Regions from separate parts of the Virgibacillus tibetensis genome, predicted to be linked through region 2. Evidence: riboswitches for the same ligand, from Rfam matches in the RefSeq annotation. Region 2 holds a riboswitch; each other region holds the start of a gene.
The links. Region 2 has a riboswitch for S-adenosylmethionine ahead of QGM71_RS15790 (methionine ABC transporter ATP-binding protein). Riboswitches for the same ligand answer to the same signal wherever they lie in the genome.

Region 1 (3,726 bases), on a different contig from region 2:
GCATTCCATATTTTTTACGACTCTTAGCTTCAGCATCGCTATTATAATTGGTGTTTGTATTAATATCATACGTATAAATGTTTCCATCTTTATCCTCAATGAACTCAATTCCCGCGACTTGGATATTGTTTGCAGCAAGGACTTTTTCATATTTTTCAAGTACTGGATGATCAAATCCTTCTCTGATTTGAAATTTATCTGGTGCTGACGCTTCTTCGCCTGCAGGACAAAACAAATCATCAATGGTACAAGCATCTGCTGGACATAGTTCAAAGCCTTCAGATGTATCTACACGAACTGCATAGACAAACTTACCACCAACAAATTCACAGCGCGTAATGTACGACTCCGGAGATTCGATATACTCTTGAATCAATGTTATACCGTCAACCGGCTCTTCAAAATTCTCCCCCTCTACATAGCTTCGTAATGCAGTGACAGATTGGAAGAGTTGGACACCAAGACCTTTTCCAGCCCGGTTATGCTTCGTAATAAATTTAATGCCTTCAAAAGTCTCTGCAGCTTTCAATAGTTCCTCTTTTCCGACTGCAGCTATCGTCTTCGGTGTTTTGATTCCAAATTTCTCAAGTTCCAAATACTGTAATACCTTACTTACTTCCAACTGAAGTGCCCTGCTGCCATTAACCACCTTTCGACCATTTTGTTCCAGCCATGAAAGTACCGCACTCGTTAATTCAGGCGCAAATCGATGTCCCCTAGTATGTGATGAAGCACTCATCCGATTATAAAAAATACCTTCCGGTGGCTCGGACGTCAAGTCAACCTTTCCACTATCCAATAACCAATCCTCATAAGGAAGCTCTAACTCTTCCAATCTTTTAAATAAATGCTCTGTCCATTCATTATTTTCATGTATCACATATATTTTACTCACTGCACTACCTCCTGGTCCGTTTTTTTTGCTCGCAATTCCTCTACCTTGGGCATAACCTGCTTTGAAAAGTTTTCCAATTCCTCTAATTGTGGCGAACATTGTAATAACAATAAGTCGACTCCTGCGTCTTCAAATTCGAGTATCTGCTTAGCAATGTGTTCAGGTGTCCCTACTAAGTTGGGTCGTATTCCTCGATTTGATACGGAGTAATCCTGCAGCTGAATTTGTTGTTCAAGCTGGGATTTGGTTGTAAAATCTTTGAATCCGGCATATGCTCCTGATTCTTTAACAGTAGTAATCCGTTTTAATTCTTCAAGTGCCTCTTCTTCCGTTTCCCGACAAATCACATAGGCTGCCATACCAAAGGATTTTAATGGTTCACGGTCTGAATATTTCCTTCGTTCTTTCATATCCAAAATTTTTGCTCTTGCTTCTTCTACTGTATGCCCGTGCATGACATAAGCATCACATAAAGATGATATAACCTGCTTGCCTTTTTCACTTTCTCCACCAGCATACAATAATGGGTTCGGTCGTTGAACTGGCTTTGGTGCTAGCTTTGTATTTTCAATTTGATAAAATTTACCATTATATGAAAATGTCTCTTCTGTCCATAAACCTTTTAAAACTTCAAGAAATTCGATGGTACGTTCATAACGCTCATCATGCTCTGTGAAATCAGCACCGTACTGTTTAGCTTCCTCAGCCCACCATCCGGAAACAACATTTAATGTGAATCGACCATTACTGATATGATCTATATTAGCTGCCATCTTTGCTGTCACCGCGGGATTATGAAAAACCGGACGAACTGCTGTCATTATCTCAATTTTCTCTGTTACTGCTGCCAAAGCTGCTGCAGTCGACCAAGCCTCTATGGAATCTTCATCTGTTCCCTTTATATCATTTAAATACAATTCAGCAATTAACGTTGTATCATACCCCCATTTTTCAGCGGATTGTATAACTTTTTTTGCATAATCAAATGTGGGTGGCATACCTTCATCCTCAACATTCCTCAACCATCCGCCAAAAATAGGTAACCAAAATCCGTATTTCATGTACCCACTCCTGTTCTTCTTTGCTATTTTAAACAAAAAAACTCTTTTCAGGTTAAGAAAAGAGTTTAAGATCACGAAGGATTCTTCCCCTCTTATCTTTCAAGCTAGCGCTTGTTGGAATTGGCACAGTGTTCTAATAGATTATTAAAACCTGTTGCCGAGGCTTCGCAGGGCCATATCCCTCCACCTCTCTAGATAAGAAACAAAATAAAAATTTATTTAATTGGTATAACTAACCATAGGGCAAAAAGTTAGAACTGTCAATATATTAAGCGCAATATAATCGTATTGCCTAAGCTTAAGAATAAAAGCATCGCAATCCATGCAATGCTTTATCTGTCATTAACAATGATCTCAATTATTTTGTCTTCTATTAATTTGCCATCATCTTCATCTAATAAGTTATTTACCATTATAGAAAAAACAAGCTTATTACCGTTATTTGTTTCTAAAAAACCAGATAAAGTACTAACCCCATTAATAGTTCCCGTTTTCGCTTGAACCGAATGATCATGCATGCGATTTCTCAATGTTCCCCCAATCATTCGGTCTTCCTTTCCAGCAACTGGCATTGAATTCAGGAATTCAGGAAACCATTCTTTATTTTGAATGGTAAATAAGAGATTCGATAGTTCATTTGGAGGGATTGAGCTTACATGCGATATGCCAGATCCGTCTCTAATTAAGATTGTATCTATATTCACGCCAAGTTTTTGGAGTTCTTCTTCCAATACTTCAATTCCCTTCTCCCAACTTCCTTCTCCTCGAACTCTCTTACCCATCTCTTTTACTAAAATTTCACCAATTCCATTATTGCTTAATTTCATAAAAGGTATGAGCAGCTCCGATAAAGGCATTGATTCATGCGTTATAAGTACCGTTGTTTGCTTTGGTGATTGCCCTGTCTTTACCGTTCCTTTCCATGAAATTTCATATTTCTTAAGTGCTTGCTGAAATAGATCCAATGCATAATTCGTTGGTTCCCATACAGCCATCCATTCTCTTTGGTTAGCTGAATCAACTGGAATGACGCCTTGTATGGTTATTGTATTTCCTCCATGCTCCCTCTCAACTTTTAAATCCTCTTCATCGTTTTTAGCTCCCGTGATTGCTGTATTTTCAATTATTATGTAAGCTGTTTCAGGTGATACTGTTACGAATGGCCTTTCTCCTTCTTTTGTGGGAATTATTTCTACAATTACTGTTCCCGTATCATAATCCTCATTCGGTGACACTGTAAGTGCTGACACCTGTGACCCATAATAAAAATGTTCATCACTCCAAATCATATCAGGCGAGAGACGTACATCGTCGAACCATGTATCGTCAGCAATAATATCTCCTTCAATTGTCTCGATCCCCTGAGCCTTTAGCTCCTGGGCAAAATAGTCATAATCAGCTGGCAGTAATGTCGGGTCTCCTTTTCCAGCTAAATAAAGGTTTCCCTCAAGCTTATCATCTCTTTGTTTACCATCTGTTTGCACCATTGTTGGAAACGTAAAGTTTTCCCCTAATACTGAAAGCGCTGCCGTGGCTGTCAGTATTTTCATATTGGATGCCGGACGAAGGCGTATATCACCCATGTTGTCAAATAGGATTTCCCCTGTATTGGATTCTCGAATACTAATACCCATTAGTGCGCCTTTCAATTTTGGTTCATTTTGTATGTAGTCCCTGAGATTTTGTTTTAATTTATTATCTTCTACCACATTGAATTCCGTTTTACTCTGTGAATTCATTTTGTTGACCTCCCCGCTATCTTTAGCCTCT
Region 2 (3,726 bases):
GATTAATTAATAATAAGAGTAATTACTATGAGGGCTGGCGTACAACTTTAGAAAAGGTTGTATAGTCAGCCTTGTTTAGATCATATACTAAAGCATTAATTAAACTTCTTCTTTCCTTAGGGGTGTTATATGATGATGACACATGAACCAGAAAAAGTTATTATTGTAGAGGGTTTAACCGATAAGAGGCAAATCAAAAGGGTTATTACGGATGATGTAACAATAGTGTGTACAAATGGCACTCTTGGAGTAGAACGTTTTGATGAGCTTTTGGAAACATATGATTTAGACGATAAGGAAGTTTTTATCTTTGTAGATGAAGATCAATCAGGGATTAAACTTCGTAAGCAACTTGCCCGAGAGCTTCCACATGCTGATCATATTTATGTTAGCAGTGAGTATCGTGAGGTTGCAACGACCCCTGAACATATTTTGGCTGCAGCCTTGATAAGCAGACGCATTGAAGTTAACCCGATATTTTTACTCAAAGAGATTTAATAATTTAAAGCCTTGCTTTTTGCCTCAATGGTAAGAAGCCGAGTTTTTCTACTAGTTTAGGGTGGTATTATTGCAACAAATTAAAGATGAACAATTAAACCAAGAGAATTATTTATTATATATTTATACTCCTTTTTGCGGTACATGCGGTTTGGCTAGGACAATGCTCGAAAAAATTGAATCCGTTCATAAACAGGGTGTTTTTTATGAAATGAATGCTTCACTATACCCCGAGTTTATGCAGGCCAATCAAGTGGAGAGTGTTCCATGCCTACTGATTAAAAAGGATAATGAAATAAAGGAAAAAGTATATGCGTTTCAATCTATTGCAAATATATATAGCTATTTGATGAAATATAAGCCGGAATTATTCGTAAAGGTTTAGAATAAGGCTCCTTCTAAAAAGATTGTTGTTATTAAGTGAAAAGTGTTGCTGAAAAAAGTGGATGTATTTTTCGAGGAGTTTTGCATTTTTCCGTAGCTAGTATAACTTTCTTTTTAGGGTGAAAAGACACACATGAAACGTTGATTTTATGGACTATAACTAATTGTTAATCAAGAAATCTTTATCAGCGTAGGCAGAATACGCAGACTCCTCGAAAATATAAAGTGATTTTCTTCGTGCGAGGAAATTTCACTGAAGCATTCCTTATCCTATGGGAACAGCACGTGTCTGAAGACCCCGGATACGCGTTCTTTGCTTCTGAGGAGGCTGAGGCCGTGCCCATGGAAAGCGAAGTATTCTGCCGGAGCGAAATGAAGCGCTCAACATCATTAGAAAGAGAAAATGTGTCATGAATTCAAATTTTCATTACTTCGTCTTTTATATCAACTATGACAATTAAAAGCAGCAGTCATTACGAAAAGAGCCTGGATTAAACTATAAATTTTTTCGTTGACAGTTGAAATATAGCATGCTATGATCGTATCTATCGAACATAAATTAAATAATATCTCTTATCTTGAGCGGTGGAGGGACTGGCCCTACGAACCCGCGGCAACCTTCAAACTTCTATAGTTTGAAAGGTGCTAATTCCTGCAAAGCGTATGCTTTGATAGATGAGGGAACGTGAAGACCCAGTTAAATTATTAACGTCTTTCTGTTCTCTTACAGAAAGACGTTTTTTGGTTTTTAATTGGGGCACAATAATGTAGTATATAGTGCAATTAGGTTTTCACTAGGAGGTATAGGATTGATTTCAATTGAGGGTTTGAGTAAACAATTTAGAACTGACAATAAAACAATTACAGCTGTTGATCAACTGACCCTTGACATAAAAGAAGGTGAGATATTCGGAGTAATCGGATATAGTGGTGCAGGAAAAAGTACTTTTATTCGTTTGTTAAATAGACTTGAAGAGCCATCAGGTGGCCGGATAACCATTGATAATCAGGAAATTACTAAGTTAAAGGCAAACCAGCTACGATTGGCAAGACAGGAAATTGGAATGATCTTTCAACATTTTAACTTACTATGGTCCCGAACAGTAAAAGATAATATTATATTTCCATTAGAAATAGCTGGAGTACCTAAGGCTGAACGTGAAAAACGGGTTAAAGAACTGATAGACTTAGTAGGCCTTACTGAACGAGAGAATGCTTATCCATCACAACTTAGTGGCGGTCAAAAGCAACGGGTTGGTATTGCCCGGGCGCTGGCTAACAACCCGAAAGTACTGCTTTGTGATGAGGCGACGTCTGCACTGGATCCTGAAACAACAAATTCCATTTTAGATTTATTGGTCAGTATTAATGAAAAGCTCGGACTAACAATTATACTCATTACACATGAGATGCATGTTATTCGTAAAATTTGTAATCAGGTTGCTGTAATGGAAGAAGGGAAAATTGTGGAACAGGGGGATGTTTTGGATGTATTCTTGCATCCAAAGCAAACTGTAACAAAGAAATTTGTTGAACAAGTAATGGGGTCAAATGAAGAAGATGATAGTGTTACTCATCTAATTAATACGTACAATCAAGGGAAAATTGTTCGACTTCATTTTGTTGGTGAAACTACAAATCAAGCTTTGATTAGTATGGTAGCAAAAAAATTTACTATAGATATTAATATCCTTCAAGGAAAAATAACCCAAACACAACGGGGGGCTTATGGGAATTTATTTGTTCAACTTTTGGGAGAAGCTGATGAAGTTAATGCAGCAACTTACTTTATAAGAGACGAAACCTCAGTAGAATTGGAGGTTATCCGGGATGCTGACTGACTTATTAAAAGAAGTGAATATCGATAAACTTTGGGAAGCGACCTATGAAACATTATATATGACTGTAATTGCTTTAGCAGGTACATTTATTTTCGGAATCTTACTGGGGTTATTACTATTTCTGACAATGAAAGGAGGAATCTGGCAGAATAAATTCATCAATATTATCGTAGCTTCCATTGTTAATGTATTTCGCGCTATTCCTTTCATTATTCTTATTTTATTACTATTCCCTTTTACCAATTTCCTGATTGGTACGATCCGTGGCCCTAATGCTGCCTTACCGGCTTTAATTATCGGTGCAGCTCCATTCTATGGAAGACTTGTCGAAATTGCATTGAGGGAAGTTGATAAAGGAGTTGTTGAAGCAGCTAAATCTATGGGAGCAAAAACACGAACTATTATTTTCCGTGTACTGCTGCCAGAGTCTATGCCAGCTCTTATCTCAGGCCTGACTGTTACAGCAATTGCCTTAATAGGCTATACTGCTATGGCCGGCGCGATCGGCGCAGGAGGTTTAGGGAGCTACGCTTACTATTCTGGCTTTCAGCGGCGTGATTTTGAAATTGTTTTAATTTGTTCAATTATAATAGTTATCATTGTATTTATTTTTCAATTTCTGGGAGATTATATTTCCAGTAAATTGGACAAAAGATAAATTCGAAAACCCAGTATCATCAATAAAAATTTAAAGGAGATTACAACATGAAAAAGATCTTAGTTTTAGTATCGGCAATATTGGTTTTACTATTAGCAGCTTGTGGTGGGGGTAGTTCTTCTTCTACAAACGAGAATGTAATTACCGTGGGCGCATCAAGTGTTCCGCATGCAGAAGTTTTAGAAGAGGCAAAACCGCTTTTAGAAGATGAAGGAATTACACTTGAGATTGAGCCTTACGAAGACTATGTACTTCCTAATGATGACCTTGCAAGTGGTGAACTGGATGCTAATTATTTTCAACATATTCCTTATTTAGAGCAGACAATAGATGATACAGGATATG
Region 3 (3,726 bases), on a different contig from region 2:
CTCGTACGAACAGGTAGGAGTAAAAAATAATCAGCTGATCTATGAGATAAATGCAGCAATATCGCAAATGACTCAGTCGTTTACTCAACGGGAAAACCAGATGAAAGCCAGCGTAGGTATCTTGAAAGATACGCTTGCAAATTACGTAGCTAACCTCGAAGGAACGCTCGGAGGGAAGCTGGATATAGTGGCTGGAAAGATTGCAAATTCCGTTGAAATAACAAATGAGGGAATAGCTAAGGAATTCAGAGAAATACGCCGAGTAACCGAGGAAACCCAGCAAAGCAATGCCAGGTATACGCAACAAATGTTACAGGAGCTCAATCGGGAAATTCAAACGTTAAATCAGCAGCTGAATTCACTTGGTCAGCTGGCGGGTAAATGGAATACTGGACCAAGGTTGAATCAAAATGAATACTAAATACCAGCGACTTTTTAAAAATGATCAAGAGGAAGGACATTTCTGGCCTTCTTTTACCGACTTGCTGACAGTCATCCTACTATGCTTCATGTTAATATTCATTATTATGATGATCATTAAATCACTGCAAATAGAAGAGATGAAACGAACAATCGATCAAATTATGGGAGTAAGAGCTGAGCTTGTAAGCGAGTTAAAAGAGGAGTTCAGTGGCTCTTCCTTGGGGGTTGAGGTGGATGATAAGACAGGTGCAATCATATTCAGCACGGAGATATTATTCACATATGATAATGCTGAACTGAAGACGGAGTCTTTTCAATTTTTGGATGAGTTTATACCTAAATACTTGGACATCCTGCTGCAAAGCGGATACGAAGAATATATTGCCGAGATAATTATTGAAGGACATACTGATCGGGACGGCAGCTATTTATACAACTTGCAGCTTTCTCAAGAAAGGTCATACAGTGTTGCCTCTTATATTCTGAGTGAGGAATTTCCGTATAAAAATATTCAAAGCCATTTAGAAGAAAAATTAACAGTAAACAGCAAGTCCTTTTCCGATTTCCGAAGCGATGAAAACGGAGAGTACAGTGCCGAGGACTCCCGCCGAGTAGAATTCAAATTCCGCCTTAAAGACGAAGAAATACTAGAAAGAACAAGAGAGATTTTGGGGAAGTAATTGCCGGAAATGGAATGGTTATAAAACCACAAAAAAAGCTGACGTGTTCCATGTTCCATCAACCGGGTTAAACAGAATTGCTTCTTAAATTCTTTTCTTAATAACTATCAAATTTTTATTATTTTTTAGAAAACACCAGAAAATAATATTGACAATTAAAATTATATAAGGTAATGTAATTGTCAATATCATATTTATTTCTTATCAAGAGAGGTTAAGGGACTGGCCCTATGACACCTCGGCAACAGACTATTTAGTACTGTGCCAAATCCAGAAAGCGAAAGCTTTGAAGATAAGAAGAGAAAGTATATAATGTACTTCAAACCTCTTCTTACTTAGGAGAGGTTTTATTTTTGTTTATATTGAAGTATTCCTATGTGTTTAATTGTTTATTCAGGAGAGTTTTAACAATAGGAGGCGTTATATCATGGAATGACAGCTGAATAAACAAGGGAAATTATGGCGTGTTAAGTAAGTTTTTGAAAGTTACATAACGTATTAGTCGGAGGTATCAGTATGAGTCAATCTCTTTTAACTTTAAACGAATTATTTACGAATTCATTTCGTAATCACGGCGAAAAAACAGCATTACATTTTGGGTCACAAAAAATGACCTATCGTGAATTACATCGTGCAGCAAATCAGGTGGCACATGCTTTGATAGAACATGGGGTAGAACGAAATACACGAGTAGCTCTACTGCTTTCTAACAGTCTTGAATATGTGGCCAGCGAGTTGGGAATCTATTTTTCCGGAGGAACACTTGTCCCTATGAATGACATGTTGAGTGAGAAAGATATTTACCATATTTTGAAGGATTCCGGGGCTAAAGTGTTACTAGTAGGAGAACAGTTCTTTTCAAATATTGAACATATCAAATCAGATCTACCAGAACTAACAACAATTGTAGGTATTACTAATTCGGAAAAAACTACTTCTACTAATTTTATTACATGGGACGATTTTCAAAGTAGTCAACCAGATCATGATATAGATATCTCTATTACTCCCGAAAACAACTCAAAAATTATATATAGTGGAGGAACTTCTGGGTTGCCGAAGGGCGTTGTGGACAGTCACAAAACAACCTTTTTAACTTATATTTCAATGATGGATGAAGTAAATATACGGGAAGATGAGAAAATCCTTTTAATGACTCCATTACCACACGCTGCAGGACTCTATTTAATGGCTGGATTAGTAAGAGGAGCTGAAGTTTTTATTGAAAGTAAGTTTGATACGAAATTGTTGCTGGAGCATATTGAAAAAAACAAAATTACTTTTCTTAGCTTAGTTCCGACAATGATTTATCGAGTGCTTGATTTCATGGAAGGAAAGAATGTTGATGTCAGTTCAATACGTACCATTCAATATGGAACTGCGCCTATAACAGTTGGGCGTCTACGGCAAGCATTAGATATATTCGGTCAGGTTTTTATTCAAGCATATGGTCAGCAGGAAACACAAAATGTCGTGACATGGCTTAAAAAAGAAGATCATCGAACGGATGAAGAATATTCACATCTGTTGTCAAGCTGCGGGAAATCAACATTTTTTAGCCGGATTAAAATTGTAGATGGGAACGGTTGTGAGGTATCTCGTGGCGTAAAAGGTGAAATTGCAGTCAAATCTCTTACAAATATGATTAGGTATCATAATATGCCTATCGAAACGGCTGAGACATTAAAAGATGGGTGGGTATACACTGGCGATATGGGTGTTATGGATGAAAAAGGATACCTTTATCTATTAGACAGAAAAAAAGACATGATTATTAGCGGAGGAATGAATGTTTATTCTTCCGAAGTAGAAAATGTTATTCAAGAGCATCACGGTGTCCGACAAGTTGCAGTTATTGGAATACCGGATAGTGATTGGGGAGAAGCGGTAACAGCTTTTATTATTCCAAAAAATGAAAGTGTAACTGTTGAAGATATACAGGAATATTGCAATCAGACACTTTCAAAGTATAAAAAACCAAAAGTAATACATTTAGTTGAATCTTTACCTTTGACACCATATGGGAAAGTGGATAAAAAAGTAATTCGAGCACCATATTGGGATTCGGCAGTAAGACAAATTTAGTAATGAGGTTAGGTGAAAAAAAATGAACTTTGAAACCATTCATTTAGAGAAAAAGAATGACGTCTTATGGGTATGGTTAAATCGGGAAAACAAAGTTAGTACAATTAACCTAAAAATGATGAAGGAATTAATTGGATTAGCAGATTGGTTAAGAGAAGAAAGTGAGATAAAGTTCGTGGTTTTTACAAATAAAGGGAAACTATTTTCTGCAGGATTTGACTTATATAATTTTAATGAAGAGATTGAAAATAAAGATGAAGCTCCTCAATTTATTAGATCCATGTCAATTATAGGGCAGGAATTGATGAGGAAATTAGAAAATCTTGAACAGATATCAATTGCGGCACTACGTGGCTCCGCTTATGGTGGTGGCGTTGCTATAGCAATGACTACAGATTTTCGACTAATGGCGGATGGGACAGTATTCAACTTGCCGGAAACCAATGTAGGTTTGTTTTTAAATTGGGGATGTACGCCAAGGCTGGTTAAGGCTGTTGGGGCTTTAAAAGCTAAAGAAATAATTATGCTGTGTGAAGAT
Region 4 (3,726 bases), on a different contig from region 2:
TTAGTTGTTCCATTCAATATAGCTTGGACCTTTAGAACGTTATTAGCCTGGAGTACGTGCTGGATCATCTGTATGATTGGTATTCCTCCAGCCGTTGTAGCATCGTAGCCAATAGATACATGATGCTGCCTTGCCAGTTCTCTCAGCTCTTTTCCATGAACTGCGAACATTTCTTTGTTTGCAGTTATGACATGTTTTCCTGCTTGAATGCATTTTTTGAGATAGGAAAACGCAGGCTCTTTTCCAACAATTGCTTCAAATACGATATCGATGTCGGGGTTCTCGGTAATTGTGCGGATATCTGTTACCGTAGTACCGTTCACAGTTGCATGCTTTTCTGGGTGTTCAATTAAAAACGTAGAAACATGAACGGAGCAACCAGTTATGTCCCGCAGGCGTTCTTGATGTGTGTTAATGGTTTGATAAACACCTTTCCCTACTGTACCAAGACCTAATAAAGCTACATTTATGGCCTTCATTTACTTCACCTCCAGGCATTCACTGACCGTGAATGCCCATTATTTCCAAGCCTGTTAAAATCTTCTCGCAAAACTTTTTTAAATGCTAACCGTTTCTGAGAGATTTCCTCTCCAGCGCAGTACTTCCTCATAAAGGTATTTATTAGTAATCACTGTAACGCCGGCAGATTGCGCTTTTTCCAGGGCATTGCTATTCTCACCTGGTTCTTCTACCCAAAGAACTTTCCCTTGTTTAGTAATAAACTGTTCAATAATCGGTGAAGAGATAGTCTGTTGTTTTACCCAAACAGCATCTATTTCGTAAGGAACATCTGCAAGTTCAGACGATTCATTTACCACTATGATATTAAATCCTAAAGATTTTAGTTGTTTGGCATCATTGTTATCTTCAGAACCAATAACAACGATGGCCTTTTGGCGAACATCTCCATTGGAGCGATCAAATGGAGATGACACTAACCACTTGATGGCATCTTCCTCTGTGTTTTGAAAAAGAGCTGGCTGATTCACAGCGGCAGCTATTGCCTGATCTAAATCAAGTAAAATATCTTCTGTAGACTCAATGCCAATGGATAGGCGGATAAGCTCTTCGAAAACTCCGCTTTTCAGTAAGTCTTCTTCACCCAACTGCTGGTGGGTTGTTGAAGCCGGGTGAATGATTAATGATTTTGCATCTCCTACATTTGCTACATGAGACCATAATTTCACGTTATCAATTAAAGCTCTTCCAGATTCGCGTCCACCTTGAATGCCAAACGTTATAATGGAACCATAGCCATTACGCAAGTATTTTTTTGCTAGCTGGTGAGAAGGATGCTGCTCAAGACCGGGATAGTTCACCCATTCTACGGCGGGATGTTTAGTTAAATAATCCGCCACCACTTCCGCATTCTTGGTATGACGCTCGATACGTAAATGCAATGTTTCTAAGCCCTGCAGCAATAAAAAGGCGCTTTGTGGACTTAAGCATGCACCAATATCACGTAATAACTGCACTCGCAGCTTCGTCGCAAAGGCGGCTGGACCAACATCAACATAACGAAGTCCATTATAGCTCGCGTCTGGTTCTGTAAAGCCCGGGAATTTACCGTTATCCCAATTAAAACGTCCCCCATCAACTACAATTCCTCCAATAGTAGTACCATGACCACCAATCCACTTTGTGGCTGAGTGAACAACAATATCGGCGCCCCATGTTAATGGCTTTGTAAGATAAGGTGTTGCAAATGTATTGTCAATAATTAAAGGGATGTTATGAGCATGTGCCACTGCAGCGATTGCCTCGACATCAAAAACGTTAAGGCTAGGATTGGTAATGATTTCACCAAAAACGGCCTTAGTTTTGGTAGTAATTGCAGCTTCAACGGCGTCCGGGTCAGTGCCGTCAACAAATTTAACGTTAATTCCATAACGTGGGAGGGTTGATGCAAATAAGTTATATGTTCCACCATACAGATTGCTGTCAGCGATAATTTCATCACCCGCACTAGCTAAGTTTAAGATTGCAAATGAAATAGCAGCCATTCCTGAAGAAGTTGCTACCGCAGCTACCCCATCTTCCAGTTGAGCAATGCGCTGTTCGAAAGCGTCGACTGTGGGATTTCCAATACGTGAGTAAATATTTCCTGCTTCTGCTAAACCAAAAAGATTTTGTGCGTGTTCCGTGTCACGGAACACATAAGAAGTTGTTTGATAAATAGGTACAGCTCGCGATCCTGTTGCCGGATCTGGTTCTTGACCACCGTGTAGTAATACAGTTTCTGGATTGTGAAAATTAAATTGAGACATAAATAATTCCTCCTTAAAATGTTTTGTATTTTTTTCTTAACTGTGGAAGAGGAGGGAAATCAAAAAGCCCTCTTCCTAAGAAGAGGGCGTATATTTAACGGTCCTCCTCTTATCTTCCAGATCCACCATAGATCTGTAGGATTTAGCACCGTAAAAAGCAAATATAGCTTACTTTAAGGTTGCCGGGCTTCACAGGGCCTATTCCCTCCGCCACTCTAGATAAGAGATTTATTATCTTTATTAAATTATTCTAAATTATATAACCTTTACCACTTGTTTGTCAATGGTATTTTTAAAAAAAGTAATATATCGCAATTTTTGTTTCTTTAAAATCTCGCATTTGATATAAAAGGAGAAGTAACTTGTTACTGACGTAACTTCGCTACGGAAATACACTTCGCTTTCACCACTCCGGGTACAAGTGCAACATCTGCTCAGCTTCACTTCGTTCACTTTGCAGTGTTTTCTTTGCCGCTGGGCGGCTGGTGAGCCTCCTCGTGCTATCGCACTGTGGGGTCTCACCGATGCCTTTCCTCCCGCAGGAGTCTTCGTGTTTTTCCTCCGCTAAGCATTGTGCAATGTTATAAAAAATTCACTTAATGCTTTATAAATTTCGCTGTGGACAGCCGACTCTTACGGAAAGCAACAATTTTTATTCGGTGTTTTGAGTAACCGAAAATGCTCAATGAAATACTGCTATGCTTTTGTAACGAGTAATCGCAAGTACAGGGACAGCCCAATATTTTAGAAAGTAGCCTATAAGAGTGAGGTTATTTAGTTAGCGCTTTATCCTTCAACCTGCGGATTGGCAACCGATATACAGATCCTAAATAAATAATTAATGCTGTCCAAATGAAAGCGAAAGAGATAAGATGTGCACGGGTAAATGTTTCATGGAACAGAAACACGCCAAGGGCCAGCATAATTGTCGGTGCAATATATTGTATAAAGCCTACCATTGCCAGTGGAATCTTCTTCGCCCCGACAGCAAAAAGTAACAAAGGGACCGCAGTAACAGCACCAGCGCCTGCTAACAATAAATTAGTAACAGAAAATAGACTATCTGTTGAAAATGAGCTATCTGGTATGCTAACGAGGTAGATCAGTGCAACCGGTGCAACAATCATGGTCTCGATCGTTAAACCATTCATTGCAGTAATATCTACTGTTTTTTTTAGTAATCCATAAAATCCAAAGCTCGCAGCCAGCAGTAGTGAAATCCATGGGAAAACACCGTAACTGACAGTAAGATATGTAACGCCTATTCCAGCAAGTATGAAGGAAAGAAGCTGTCTCCTTGTTAGTTTTTCTTTTAAAATAACGATGCCTAGCATAATACTTACAAGTGGGTTAATATAGTATCCCAGGCTGGCCTGAATGACATGATCAGTGTTTACTGCCCAGATAAAGAGCAGCCAATTAATACTTATGAAGATAGACGCTGCAGAAATTCCAAGCA

Region 1: it holds a riboswitch for S-adenosylmethionine, as region 2 does, so the genes downstream of both, QGM71_RS16945 (LLM class flavin-dependent oxidoreductase) here and QGM71_RS15790 (methionine ABC transporter ATP-binding protein) in region 2, are expected to answer to the same signal.
Region 3: it holds a riboswitch for S-adenosylmethionine, as region 2 does, so the genes downstream of both, QGM71_RS14960 (class I adenylate-forming enzyme family protein) here and QGM71_RS15790 (methionine ABC transporter ATP-binding protein) in region 2, are expected to answer to the same signal.
Region 4: it holds a riboswitch for S-adenosylmethionine, as region 2 does, so the genes downstream of both, QGM71_RS12805 (PLP-dependent aspartate aminotransferase family protein) here and QGM71_RS15790 (methionine ABC transporter ATP-binding protein) in region 2, are expected to answer to the same signal.

The regions. Positions count from the first base shown of each region.
Region 1 covers NZ_JARZFX010000011.1:69,701-73,426, forward strand. The annotation lists gene QGM71_RS16940 (ATP-grasp domain-containing protein) at 1-895, opposite strand, end outside; gene QGM71_RS16945 (LLM class flavin-dependent oxidoreductase) at 892-1,956, opposite strand; SAM riboswitch class I at 2,046-2,158, opposite strand; gene dacB (D-alanyl-D-alanine carboxypeptidase/D-alanyl-D-alanine endopeptidase) at 2,289-3,726, opposite strand, start outside.
Region 2 covers NZ_JARZFX010000009.1:94,108-97,833, reverse strand. The annotation lists gene gcvH (glycine cleavage system protein GcvH) at 1-6, shown strand, start outside; gene QGM71_RS15800 (toprim domain-containing protein) at 136-498, shown strand; gene QGM71_RS15795 (thioredoxin family protein) at 569-883, shown strand; SAM riboswitch class I at 1,453-1,564, shown strand; gene QGM71_RS15790 (methionine ABC transporter ATP-binding protein) at 1,692-2,723, shown strand; gene QGM71_RS15785 (methionine ABC transporter permease) at 2,713-3,381, shown strand; gene QGM71_RS15780 (MetQ/NlpA family ABC transporter substrate-binding protein) at 3,429-3,726, shown strand, end outside.
Region 3 covers NZ_JARZFX010000008.1:82,992-86,717, forward strand. The annotation lists gene QGM71_RS14950 (MotA/TolQ/ExbB proton channel family protein) at 1-421, shown strand, start outside; gene QGM71_RS14955 (OmpA family protein) at 411-1,103, shown strand; SAM riboswitch class I at 1,302-1,402, shown strand; gene QGM71_RS14960 (class I adenylate-forming enzyme family protein) at 1,620-3,188, shown strand; gene QGM71_RS14965 (enoyl-CoA hydratase/isomerase family protein) at 3,211-3,726, shown strand, end outside.
Region 4 covers NZ_JARZFX010000006.1:24,992-28,717, forward strand. The annotation lists gene QGM71_RS12800 (homoserine dehydrogenase) at 1-479, opposite strand, end outside; gene QGM71_RS12805 (PLP-dependent aspartate aminotransferase family protein) at 558-2,267, opposite strand; SAM riboswitch class I at 2,374-2,493, opposite strand; gene rarD (EamA family transporter RarD) at 3,038-3,726, opposite strand, start outside.